One region of the Shewanella sp. 10B genome, then DNA from elsewhere that is predicted to be linked to it. Evidence: riboswitches for the same ligand, from Rfam matches in the RefSeq annotation. Region 1 holds a riboswitch; the other holds the start of a gene.
What was found. Region 1 has a riboswitch for cobalamin ahead of M0415_RS13840 (TonB-dependent receptor). Riboswitches for the same ligand answer to the same signal wherever they lie in the genome.
Positions count from the first base shown of each region.

Region 1 (5,793 bases):
CATCGAAAGCACACGGCGTAGAATCAACCCGGGAGAATTTTGATTACGGGTCTGGCGCAGATTATGGGCGATCATAAACTCTTGGCGCAGATCCTGATCGAGATCTAAAGCCTCAAAGGCTTCGATGGTTAAGGTCTGCTGCTGATTATCAATCAATGACTTAATCACGCTTAACGGGAAAGATTGCTCAGAACTGGCATTTAAGTAAGCAAAGGCCGTTAAGGCAATGATTTGCCCGAACACGCTAAACAGCGCCAAGGTTTGTACTTCATCAGGGTCAACTTCAACATCCGGCATATCGACTAAGCTGTCGACCGCATCGGTAGCAATATTTTCCGTGAGTTTCCAATAACCTTGCACTAATTTCTTATAGGGTTGGGGTAATTCATCGAGGCGCTCTTTCAAATAGAAGGTAAAGGCATAACGATAAATATTGACCTGGCCTAAACGGATCAGGGCGTCTTTTAAGGAACGAGATTTAGGATTTACGACGCCTGAAGCCTGCGCCGAATTACTGCGCATCAACATATGGGCAGCTAATGCGGGATCGCTCGAAATAATATCGATCACATTACGAATGTCGCCTTCGGCAAGGATCGCTTTTTTGAGTGGGATTAAGATCCCACGGCGACCGATCACTTGCTCTTCATTCGCTATGATGGCTCTCACTTGAGTAAAAACCTGTTGCTCAAGATCTGTCATAAGACATTTTACACCTGTTAATTTGCTATAAGATGATTCGAATACCGCTCACATCATACCCAAACTACAAAGAATTTCAGCCCTAAGTCGTAGAATAATTGTGACTATGCTTTAGATGCAGTGATCTACAGCACAAGCAACGACTTAGGCTATCTGAATATAGGGCGAACTTATAAAGAATACACCGAGAAAATGGATTTTTCTCTGCGTATAGCCAAACAACAGAAATAATAAGGCCAGACAGTGTCTGGCCTTATATAGATTAACGATTACTCTCAAGCTTAGAAGCGGTAACCCACAGTCAAGCGAATATCACGTCCGCGACCAGCGTAATAGCTATCACCCCAAATGCCACCGTAGTAACCCGAGCTAACATACTCTTTATCAAACAGGTTATCGATACGCAGGCTCGCTAACCAAGCGTCACGGGTATAGTTCAGAGCCAGATTACCTAAAACATAGCTAGATAATTTATCGCCTTCGTTAGCATTATCGCCTTCGATAAAACGATCACCCGTGTAAATCGCCTCGGCAAACACTTGGAAATGCTCGGCAAAATCCATGCTGACATAACCGCGTCCCGTATGCTCAGCCACCCAAGACAATTGCTTGCCATCATTCACCCCATCGGTAAATTCGGCATCAATATAGTTATATTCCAAGCCTAATGTGAGGGCTTGAGTGACCTGCCAATCCCAATCGGCACTCGCGCCATAGCGGCGTGAAGCATCGGCATTGACGTTGGCGCCTTGGAAGCTGCCACCAACAGGTTTTTCAGCACTTGGATCGAAGACGATTTCATCTTCTAAATCGAGGCGATATAGGCTGACGCGTAGGCTTTGGCTAGCGACAGTCCAATCCCAACCCGCCTCGTAGGAGCGGCCCGTCTGCGGCTTTAAGCCATACACATCTTTCGGGGTGTAAGCTTGCTCATCGACCTTAGCGAAGCGGAAGTTTTCATCGCCACGTAGATAGAATCTGTGCTCGGCGCTCGGACGGTAATTTAAACCGAACTCGAATGCGGTCGCATCTTCATCTAAATCGATGCCGTTTGGATACACATTGCCATCGACCAGATCGTCGGTCACTCGCGCATAACGTCCGCCCACCACATAGCTTAAGGTGTGGCTTAATGGCACTGTGGCTTGCAGGTAAGCACTCTGCATTTCCTGCACGTTGCTGCGCGCCATAGAGTCAAACTCGGCCTTACCGCGGCTGATATCCAAACCCGTGACTAGGTTTAGCTCACCTTGACGAGTGCTGTAGGTTGCGAGCGCTTTAGGACTAAACATCAGCAGCGAGCGAGTATTATGGCTACCCGCTCCCCAGTTTAATGAGCTCACTAAGGTATCGCTGTAATCCAGATCCGCCGCCAAGGCCCAGTTTTGGTTAAGCTGATGCTGATAACCGCTGCGCGCCGCCGTGGTCATCTCATGAACATATTCGCTGCTATTAGAAGACTGACGTGGGTTTTCTTTGAACTGTTCTACCGTCAACGAACCAGGATTCTCGCGGTCATCATCGTAATAGCTGGTTTCAACGAAGAAAGAATCTGTGGCGGTTTTATATTGAATACGGCCAAGGATAGAACCCGTTTCATTGGCATTATGCTTACGATAGTTATCGCCTTGGTTGTAGCTACCAGTCAGGAAATAATGCCAATCTTTATTGATGGCGCCCGATACATCGCCGCGACCTTCGTAGGTATTAAAGCTGCCGCCGGATAATTGCACGCTGCCGCCCGTATTCTCAGGCGATTTAGTTACAATGTTGATCACCCCGCCTACCGCTTGGTCGCCATAGAGCACGCCCGCACTGCCAGATAAAATTTCAACCCGCTCAATTAAATTGAGTGGAATCGCATTCAGGCTAGGCGCGGCGATATCGATATTATTTAAGCGGCGACCATCGAGCAAAATCAAGGTGTTGTTAACCGCAGAGCTCGCGCTAAAGCCACGCATCGCGAAACTAGTACCAATGTTATTGTCGGATAGCTGAATACCGCTTTGACCACGTAAGACTTCGGTCAAGCTGGTTGCGCCACTCTGCTCAATCGCAGCGGCATCAATCACATTCACATTGGCGGCAATATTTAAGGGGGTCTTGTCTGAACGGCCAATGACGACAATATGCTCATCGACTTTGGCGACGCTGGCATCATCGGCCGCCACGGCGGGGGCGATAACAGAAAAGCTGCAAAGGCTGCCGATCAGCAGCGCGATTTTAGTTGGATGTGTTCCCATTTTACCTTTAACTCCTGCAAGGAAAACGGGGCATTGGCGCCACGATACCGTTGATTCAGTAACAAATACTGACAGTCACTATCGCATTTTGAGATCTGCCCACCGAAATCTCAAAAACACCTTTAGGGCCGGTCTCCGGACTTAGGCTATGTTTTTCTCAACGAGAGATAAACGCGAAACTGACCTTTGCACACTCGATTCTCTGGCTCATCTTGAGCTACCTAGCGAATGCGGTCGTCTCTCACCTTTTACCGTTGCGGGGGCAGTGCCAGAATTTCACTGGCTTCCCGATTATCTCGCGACGAATACGTCGCAAGCACCACAGAAGGTTGACTAAAAATGAGGTTCATAGGGCGAAAACCAGTTAACGCCCAACAAGGCTCGTGGCATATCAAGCCTGAGCGCGCGCATTATAGACGTCTATACGGATGAAAGTCCACGATCATCCGTCTATCGACTGACAACTACTTTAAGGAAAAGGGCGCTAAGGCAGAGATAAAGTCGGCACTGTTGGCCGCTTGCAGAGGAGGTTTATCGGCAGAAAACACCTCACCACGCATCGATTTATGCAGCAAATACAAATCCTTGTCGCCACTCACTACAGTGTAATAACCAATTTCGCCCTGGGGATGAGAGGTAAAGGCCGTTGGATTAAATTGAGTCGCGCCATGGACATTCGGCATAGTGGTACAACCAAGAATGGCTTGAAATCCGTCGTGACCGTCCACTTGGGTATCCCCCAACTTTTGATAAACCACTTCACCGTCACAGGAGGCTTGGTAAGTCTCGGCCATCGCATCTAAAAACTGCTCGGGGCTGACGCTTTCGGCCATATCCTTAAAGCCTTGCACACAAAACAGCGCACTCCATTGATTGAGCGCCTCCTGCTCCGGCACAAACTCCGCCATAAACATGCCAGCACGTTCTTCATGATAGGCTTTGCGCCACCCCTCTGGCAGGTTAAATCCTAATTGCTGGCTAAAGACGGGGAGCACATGGGAATGGGAAGCACTGCTCTCATGGCGAGGCATATCCAATTTCGCCTCGACGGATTCAGAACCGATTAGGCTGCACAGCATCAATACGCTCGCGCCCTGCCATAACCTCATCTGCATATGGGGTATACATTTCATTATTATCATCCTTGTATCGCATTGTTATGGGTTAATACGACATATGAAATTGCATAGAAAACATCCAGCATTCTAGCGAAGATGTAAATAAGATAACAGTTAAAAAGCGAAACAAAATGATACTTATACAGTCATAACAACTGTAAAATGGCAAATAGCCGCCAAAGATAGGGGCTGTGAGGGATTAAAAAAGCTGGTGAATGAACCTTCACCAGCTGAGGTATGCCCTACATGCCCAACAATGAGTTAGTCAAAAGACCAATTGATTTTCCGCTGCGGCCTTGCCTGACTCAAAATCGCCTGCCGTTGCTCCGGGGTCTCACATTGGGCGGCGGGATTAGATTCCAGCGGCTTAACCACCAAGGAGTCGGCAGGTTGTATCGGCGATTTATCAAACATCCCGAGATTCATCGACCAAGAGACCCATTCTCCTTTTTCACTGATCCCCACAAAACCATCATTTGCCTGCGCTAACCAAGTGAGGCGCGGAATGCGTTCAATCAGTTGCTCGACATTTTTAAGGTTTGCCCGATAACCGACGGGGACCACTTTGCCGTCGGGACGCGTAAAGGCAAAGGAGGACTTGCCTAGCGTAATTTTGCTGCCCTGCTGCCAATATTTGTCGAGGATCTCCTGAGCCTGATGAAAGCCAAACAGATAGGCGTAATCCGTATCGTCGGCGAGAATTTGCGGCGTGGCGTTGTCACGCAGTAGCAAGAATCCCGGGCCAACGCTGATAATCTCCTTCACGCCTGTGATATCGGTTTTCTTGATCCAATCGACGCCACAGTTAGTCCCATCACCCCAGAAATGCGCGTCACCCGTTGGACTTAACACCGCAAATGCGCAACTGTTTGCCGTGAGACTCGCTACATCCTTAAGCGCGCTGCGGATAGGATAAGCATCACTGCGCCAGCCCCAACTCACCACTGAGCCATCTTTTTTTAAGGCGGCATAGGTATTTTGAAAATATTCGATATGTTTGATATCCGTGAGCTGCGACTGCAACTTTTTCATATTGGTCGAACTTTCAACCTCCCCCCAAACTACGGCGCTGGCGTCTTTTTTCAGGGCAATAAAACTGCGCCCTTTAGCAAAGATATCGACCACATCGACTAACTCATCCTGCACCTGCAAACTATTGCCGCCGTAAGGCCCGTAGCCCCAAGTATGCACCTTACCATTGGCGTCGAGGGCGGCTACTGCCTCTCGGTTGGCGAATAGCTTAGTGATATTGGTCATGCGCGCTTGCAATACCTTGTCCAGACTCAACTTGCCCGCATTACCCCAATACACCACAGTGCCATCTTGGCGCAGTGCGGCAAACCCATCTTTAACTGGGACAATTTGCTTCACTTGCTTAAGTTGTTCTGTCACCTCACGGCTATCGCCACCGGCAAAACTATCGCCCCAAGTGATCACCTCACCAGACTTGGTTAATGCAGCGAAGGCCGTGCTGTTGGTCACCACAGTCTCAACTGCGGGTAAATCGCAGGGAATATGGCGATAATTCGGATTTGCCTCTTCCTTAAACTGGATAAGCTTGCCGTTATCAAATTGCAGCAAGGATTCCTTTTCATTTTCGACTACGGCGACGGGCTTAGGTTGGCTACAGGCGGTTAATTGTAACGCCACTAAGGCGGCCACCAATGCCAAGGGGCGTGATATAGGATAAGACTGCATTACTTATTTCCCTGTATTTGCTGAAATTTTGG
Region 1 covers NZ_JAMDJO010000003.1:359,337-365,129, forward strand. Annotated here, with positions in the region: gene M0415_RS13835 (HDOD domain-containing protein) at 1-702, opposite strand, end outside; gene M0415_RS13840 (TonB-dependent receptor) at 984-2,945, opposite strand; cobalamin riboswitch at 3,055-3,284, opposite strand; gene M0415_RS13845 (hypothetical protein) at 3,410-4,078, opposite strand; gene M0415_RS13850 (RCC1 domain-containing protein) at 4,325-5,761, opposite strand; gene M0415_RS13855 (hypothetical protein) at 5,765-5,793, opposite strand, start outside.

Region 2 (5,793 bases), 250 kb from region 1:
TGATCAGTTTTAAAAACTTGGCCGAGCCAGTGACGTTGGTACGTTCACCCACGTTCACAAACAGGGTTTGGGCGTCGATAGTGAGCGGTTCCAAACCAGAGAGACGGCAGGCGACGGGGATCTCGGGCAGTACCCGTGGCGCAAACGGTTCTACGGCTTCGCGAATAACCTTAATATGCTCGGGCGTGCTACCACAGCAGCCGCCGATAATGTTGAGCATGCCTTCACGGGCCCATTCTTGGATAACGCTCGCCATATCTTCTGGGGTTTCATCGTAACCGCCAAACTCGTTTGGCAGACCCGCGTTAGGGTGCGCCGAGACATAACACTCGGCGATGCGCGACAGTTCTTCGACGTAGGGGCGCAGCTCCTTAGGGCCGAGGGCGCAGTTAAGGCCGATGGATAAGGGCTTGATATGGCGAAGGGAGTTATAAAAGGCTTCGGTGGTTTGTCCGGTCAGGGTTCGGCCCGAGGCATCGGTAATAGTGCCTGAGATCATAACCGGCAAACGCGCGGGTGAATTTGGCCCAAAGAGTTCATCGAACACGGTTTCGATGGCAAATAAGGCGGCCTTAGCATTTAAGGTATCGAAGATGGTCTCGACCATAATGATATCGGCGCCGCCCTCAATTAAGGCGCGGGTCGATTCGCAGTAAGCGGTCACTAACTCATCAAAGTGGATATTGCGAAAACCAGGATCGTTAACATCGGGGCTGATAGAGCAGGTACGGTTAGTGGGCCCTAACACACCGGCGACATAACGTGGCTTACCCGTGGCCTGCTCGATTTCATCACAGGCCTCACGGGCGAGGCGCGCACCTTCGCGGTTAATCTCGGCGGACAGCGACTGCATATCGTAGTCGGCCATGGCGATAGTAGTGGCGTTGAAGGTGTTGGTTTCAATAATATCGGCACCAGCTTTTAGGTAGTCGATGTGAATTTGTTTGATGATGTGTGGCTGCGTGAGTACTAAAAGATCGTTATTGCCCTTAACGTCGGTATGCCAATCCTTGAAGCGCTCGCCACGGTAATCCTCTTCCTCAAGCTTGTAGCCTTGGATCATAGTGCCCATGGCGCCGTCTAAAATCAGAATGCGCTTTGACAACTGCTTGCGAATGTCTGCCAGTGTTTGGCTGGCTCGATGGAGAAATATCGCCATAAATGATTACCTTTACTACAGCTAAGTTGAGTCCAAAGTACGCAATCGGGTGACAAATTGCATTTTATTATTGAATGTCGTTCGTTATGTTTTGGACATTTATACGTATAGACGTCCATAATACGCGACATCGGATTGTCAGGGCAAGGCTAAAGTTGGTATAGCATAGGCGAGATAAGGCAGATAAAAACGCTAAAAGGAAAGATTAGATGAAGCAGCTCAGGTTATTACTGTTACGCCATGGAGAATGCGAGGGCGGGGCGATTTTGCGGGGTCGAGTCGATGTGCCACTGAGCGACAAGGGTTGGCGGCAGATGTCGGCGGCGGTGGCGGCGCAGGCGACTGTGTGCCATGGCATTTATAGCTCGACCTCAAGGCGCTGCGCCGAGTTTGCTAAGGTCTTTGCGGCTGAGCTGCATTCGAGTGCGTCCGTGGGCGTGAGTTTAGATGCGCCCGCGCCTTTGCCGCTCAAGGTCAACCTGCTGGAGGAGTTACAGGAAATAGCCTTTGGCGATTGGGATGGCTGTCTGCTCGATGACTTATATCAACACGACGGCGAGCGGATGGCGGCCTATTGGCAGAATCCCTGGGAGGTGACGCCGCCCAATGGTGAAGCCATGGCAAGTTTCGAGGCCCGCATCGATGGCGCGATAGCACAAATCCTTGATAAAGAGTTTGCCCTGCTGGCGATGGATGATGAACAGGCCCATGGGGAGTTTAATGCCAGTGCACCTGCAGCCAATATCTGGGTAGTGACCCACGGCGGGGTTATTCGCCACTTGATGTCAAAAGCGCTGGGGGCGGTGAAAACCTTAGGTTTTTACAGTCAGCTCGCCTTACCCGTGGCGGCGGTGGTGACTATTAATGTGCTCGAGGATGAGCAAGGTAAAAGATACTGGCGTTTAGACTGGCCATCGGGCCACTGTGAGTAGCTTAAAAGCATCAGTCATCGGATGATGAAAATTTTCTGATTTAAACAGCATTGCCTAATGGGCAAGATATAGGATAATGCTTTTCCCTGACATTTGAGCCAGATAACGAACCCTGTACGTTAAGCCCAAAGGTCGCAGAAATAGGTGTTGGGAATTTTGTGCGATTGAGTGCTATTGCTTAAAGGCAACAGTGTTGAAGCGCGCCGGATAACCCAAACATAATAGGGAATCGGGGAGCTGCCCGTCAGTAGCCCGAACTGTACCCGCAACTGTGAGTAGTCGAAGAACATTGTGTCTTCCCCTACGAGTCAGGATACCTGCCTATTTCTGTTTTCGCTGCGTGCAGCCTTAGTTCTCGAGCGGGTAACTCGAGGGAGCAGAAGATGACATTAATGAGTTTCGCCTTGTTGGCCCAAGTGGCAGCAGGCACAGATAACACCAATCAATATCCATGTGGGAGCAATCGTTAGTGATGCATTCCACATCGAGCCTTGCGCCCATAGCGCCCGCTGCGACTTCCGCCAATATGGCACTTAAGGTCAGCCAATTGAGCTGGGCGATTGAGGGAAAAACCATTCTCTCGGAGATAAGCTTTGCCCTGCCGCAGGGGGAAATGCTCGGGCTGATTGGCCCCAACGGCGCGGGTAAATCCAGTTTGCTGCGCTGTTTATACCGCTTTATTCGCCCTGCTAAAGGTCATATCAGTTTGTTTTCGCAGGATATTAGCGAGCTGTCGCCCAAGGCGTTTGCCTGTAAAGTGGCGGTGGTGCAGCAGGATACGCCGCAATACTTCGACATGACCACAGAGCAATTGGTTGCCATGGGACTCACGCCGCATAAGGGGATGTTTGATACCAACTCCAGCGGCGACGGTGAAAAAATTGCTAAGGCGCTGGAAAAGGTAGGCCTCAGTCATAAAGTGCATCAACAATACGATCGTTTATCGGGCGGTGAGAAGCAACGCGCCCTGATCGCCCGCGCCATAGTGCAGCAGCCGCAATTGTTGATTTTAGATGAGCCGACAAACCACCTCGATATCCGCTATCAAATTCAAATCTTAGAGCTAGTGCGTAGCCTTGGGATCAGCGTAATCGCCTCGATTCACGACTTGAATTTAGCCAGCGCCCTGTGCGACCACTTACTGCTGCTCGATAAGGGGCAGGTGAGTGCCATGGGCACGCCAGCTCAGGTTCTAACCGAGGAACGTATCGCCGAAGTCTTTGGGGTATGTGCCCAAGTGACGCCCCATCCCCAGCATGGTAACCCCTTGATTAATTACTTTTATGGTTATCAAAAGCCCAAGATCGATGCAGTGGACGCGGCGAGTGACTCCCACGCAGCTTCGGCTCAAGCTAGAGCATCAGAGGCTTGCGCCTGTCATAACCCCGGCGCGCCAAGCGAGGTCTTACAAAGAGCTGCATTGCAAAATGAGAGCGTCGAGAACACGCCATGATAGACACACTTAAACTGGTGACCATGAATTTTTTTAGCCATATTTTTACGCCGCTCACGCGCCAGCAATGGCTCATCTTAGGCTTGGCGGGTTTTGCCCTGCTTACCCCCATCGCCGCCGCGAGTTTTGGTGCGGCCAATATTAGCTTTTTAGATGTGTTGCAGGTGTTTATCAATAAACTCAGTCACTTGTTTATGGCCGATGAGGCCGTGAGTACCAGCAGCATGACAGAGCGGATTGTGATGGAGCTGCGACTGCCACGGATTATACTCGCCTTTGTGGCGGGGGCGGGGCTGTCCTTGGCGGGCAGCGTGCTGCAAACCGTGACCCGTAACCCCCTTGCCGATCCTTATCTATTCGGCATTAGCTCTGGCGCCTCCTTCGGCGCCGTGGTCATGCTGACGCTGTTCACTGGTTCTGGCCTGTTTGGCAATGCGGGCACGATCGCCAATTCGGGGATTTTTAGCGGTACAGGGACTTTTGCTGGCTTGTTATGGTTTAGCTTACCCTTCGGCGCCTTTATTGGTGCCAGTCTGTCGGTGCTAATCGTGCTGGCGTTAGCTGGGTTAGGCCTTAAGAGCCAAGTAGAACGCATGTTGCTCTCTGGGGTGGCCACTTCCTTTATGTTTAGCGCCTTAACCAGTTTATTACTGTACTTTGCCAGCCCGCAGGCTACCGCATCGGTGTTATTTTGGAGCCTTGGCAGTTTTGCTAAGGCCAGTTGGTCGCTGCTGGTGCTGCCGTCTTTAGTGGTGCTACTAAGCTTTTTTATTATCCTAGGTTGGAAACGCCAAATCATGGCCCTGCAAGCCGGGGATGAAACGGCCCACACCTTAGGGGTGAATGTGCCTAAGCTGCGCCTCAATATGTTGCTGCTCTGTTCGTTTATCACCGCGATTTTAGTGGCGACCTGTGGCGGCATTGGCTTTGTCGGCTTGATGATCCCGCACACAGTTCGTTTGTTATTCCCCGGTCGTCAGCCCATCTTACTGACGGCGCTGGTGGGCGGGCTGTTTATGGTGTGGATTGATGTACTCGCCCGATGTTTGCTTGGCAATCAGGAATTACCCGTGGGGATTATTACCGCTGCGATTGGTAGCTTCTTCTTTTTGCTGATTTTGCGTCGGCGCAAGCTATCGAATTAGCATGGGTCTTATGGATTGCCGAAATTTAGTACTAAGTGCGTATGGCAAATTGCAGCAGGATGCTTCGTAGTTGTTGTTCTAGAATGTGTTAGCGAACGTACTCGCAAATGAGTTATTAGCAGCGGATCTATCATTGGATTCGACATTGCCACTGGAGTGTGAATGCCTCAATCTGTCCCGTTATTTCAAATCGAGCCTGTGAGTAAAGCGCAGGATCAACTCATCCAGCAAAAGATCGATCTTAAGACTAAGCCGCCCGGCGCTCTGGGGCAGTTAGAGTCCTTAGCGTTGCAAATTGCCCGCATTCAAGGGCCGCAGCAATTACAGATAGTTAACCCTACCATGTTGGTGTTTGCCGGAGATCATGGGATTGCTGCCGAAGGGGTGTCGATTGCCCCGAGCGAAGTCACGCGGCAGATGGTGCAAAACTTTGCCCATGGCGGCGCGGCCATCAATGTGTTTTGTCGTCAGTTAGGCTTCAATCTCGAAGTGATTGATTGCGGTATTTTAACCCCAGTTGAAGATGCCGAAGGCATTATCGACCAACGCCTTGGCGCGGGAACGGCAGCGATTCACCTAGAGCCAGCCATGACGTTAGCTTGCGTGGATAAGGGCTTTGCCATGGCGCAGGCGTTAATCGAGCGTCACCATCAGGCGGGCTGTAACTTGGTCGCCTTTGGTGAGATGGGCATAGGCAATACTTCGTCAGCGGCGGCGATTATGGCGGCCATTATGCAACTCGATGTAGCCGACTGTGTTGGCCGTGGTACGGGGATCAATAGCGAGACCCTAGAGCGTAAACAGATGCTTATCGAACTCGCGCTGTTGTTACACCAGAGTGCGATGACAGGGCCTCGGCAAGTGCTGGCCTGTTTGGGCGGCTTTGAAATTGTGCAGATGACGGGGGCCATGCTCGCCGCTGCCGAGCGCAAGATGCTGGTCGTGGTGGATGGTTTTATTGCAACCGCGGCGGCTTTGGTTGCCGTGAGTATCAACGCGAATGTGCGGGATTATTTGATTTTTGCCCACCGCTCCGAGGAGCAAGGCCATCAGCGCATGTTGGAACATTTAAAGGCTAAGCCCTTGTTATCTTTAGGGCTGCGA
Region 2 covers NZ_JAMDJO010000003.1:112,196-117,988, reverse strand. Annotated here, with positions in the region: gene metH (methionine synthase) at 1-1,159, opposite strand, end outside; gene M0415_RS12900 (histidine phosphatase family protein) at 1,369-2,091, shown strand; cobalamin riboswitch at 2,264-2,430, shown strand; gene M0415_RS12895 (ABC transporter ATP-binding protein) at 2,564-3,544, shown strand; gene M0415_RS12890 (FecCD family ABC transporter permease) at 3,541-4,689, shown strand; gene cobT (nicotinate-nucleotide--dimethylbenzimidazole phosphoribosyltransferase) at 4,852-5,793, shown strand, end outside.
Region 2: it holds a riboswitch for cobalamin, as region 1 does, so the genes downstream of both, M0415_RS12895 (ABC transporter ATP-binding protein) here and M0415_RS13840 (TonB-dependent receptor) in region 1, are expected to answer to the same signal.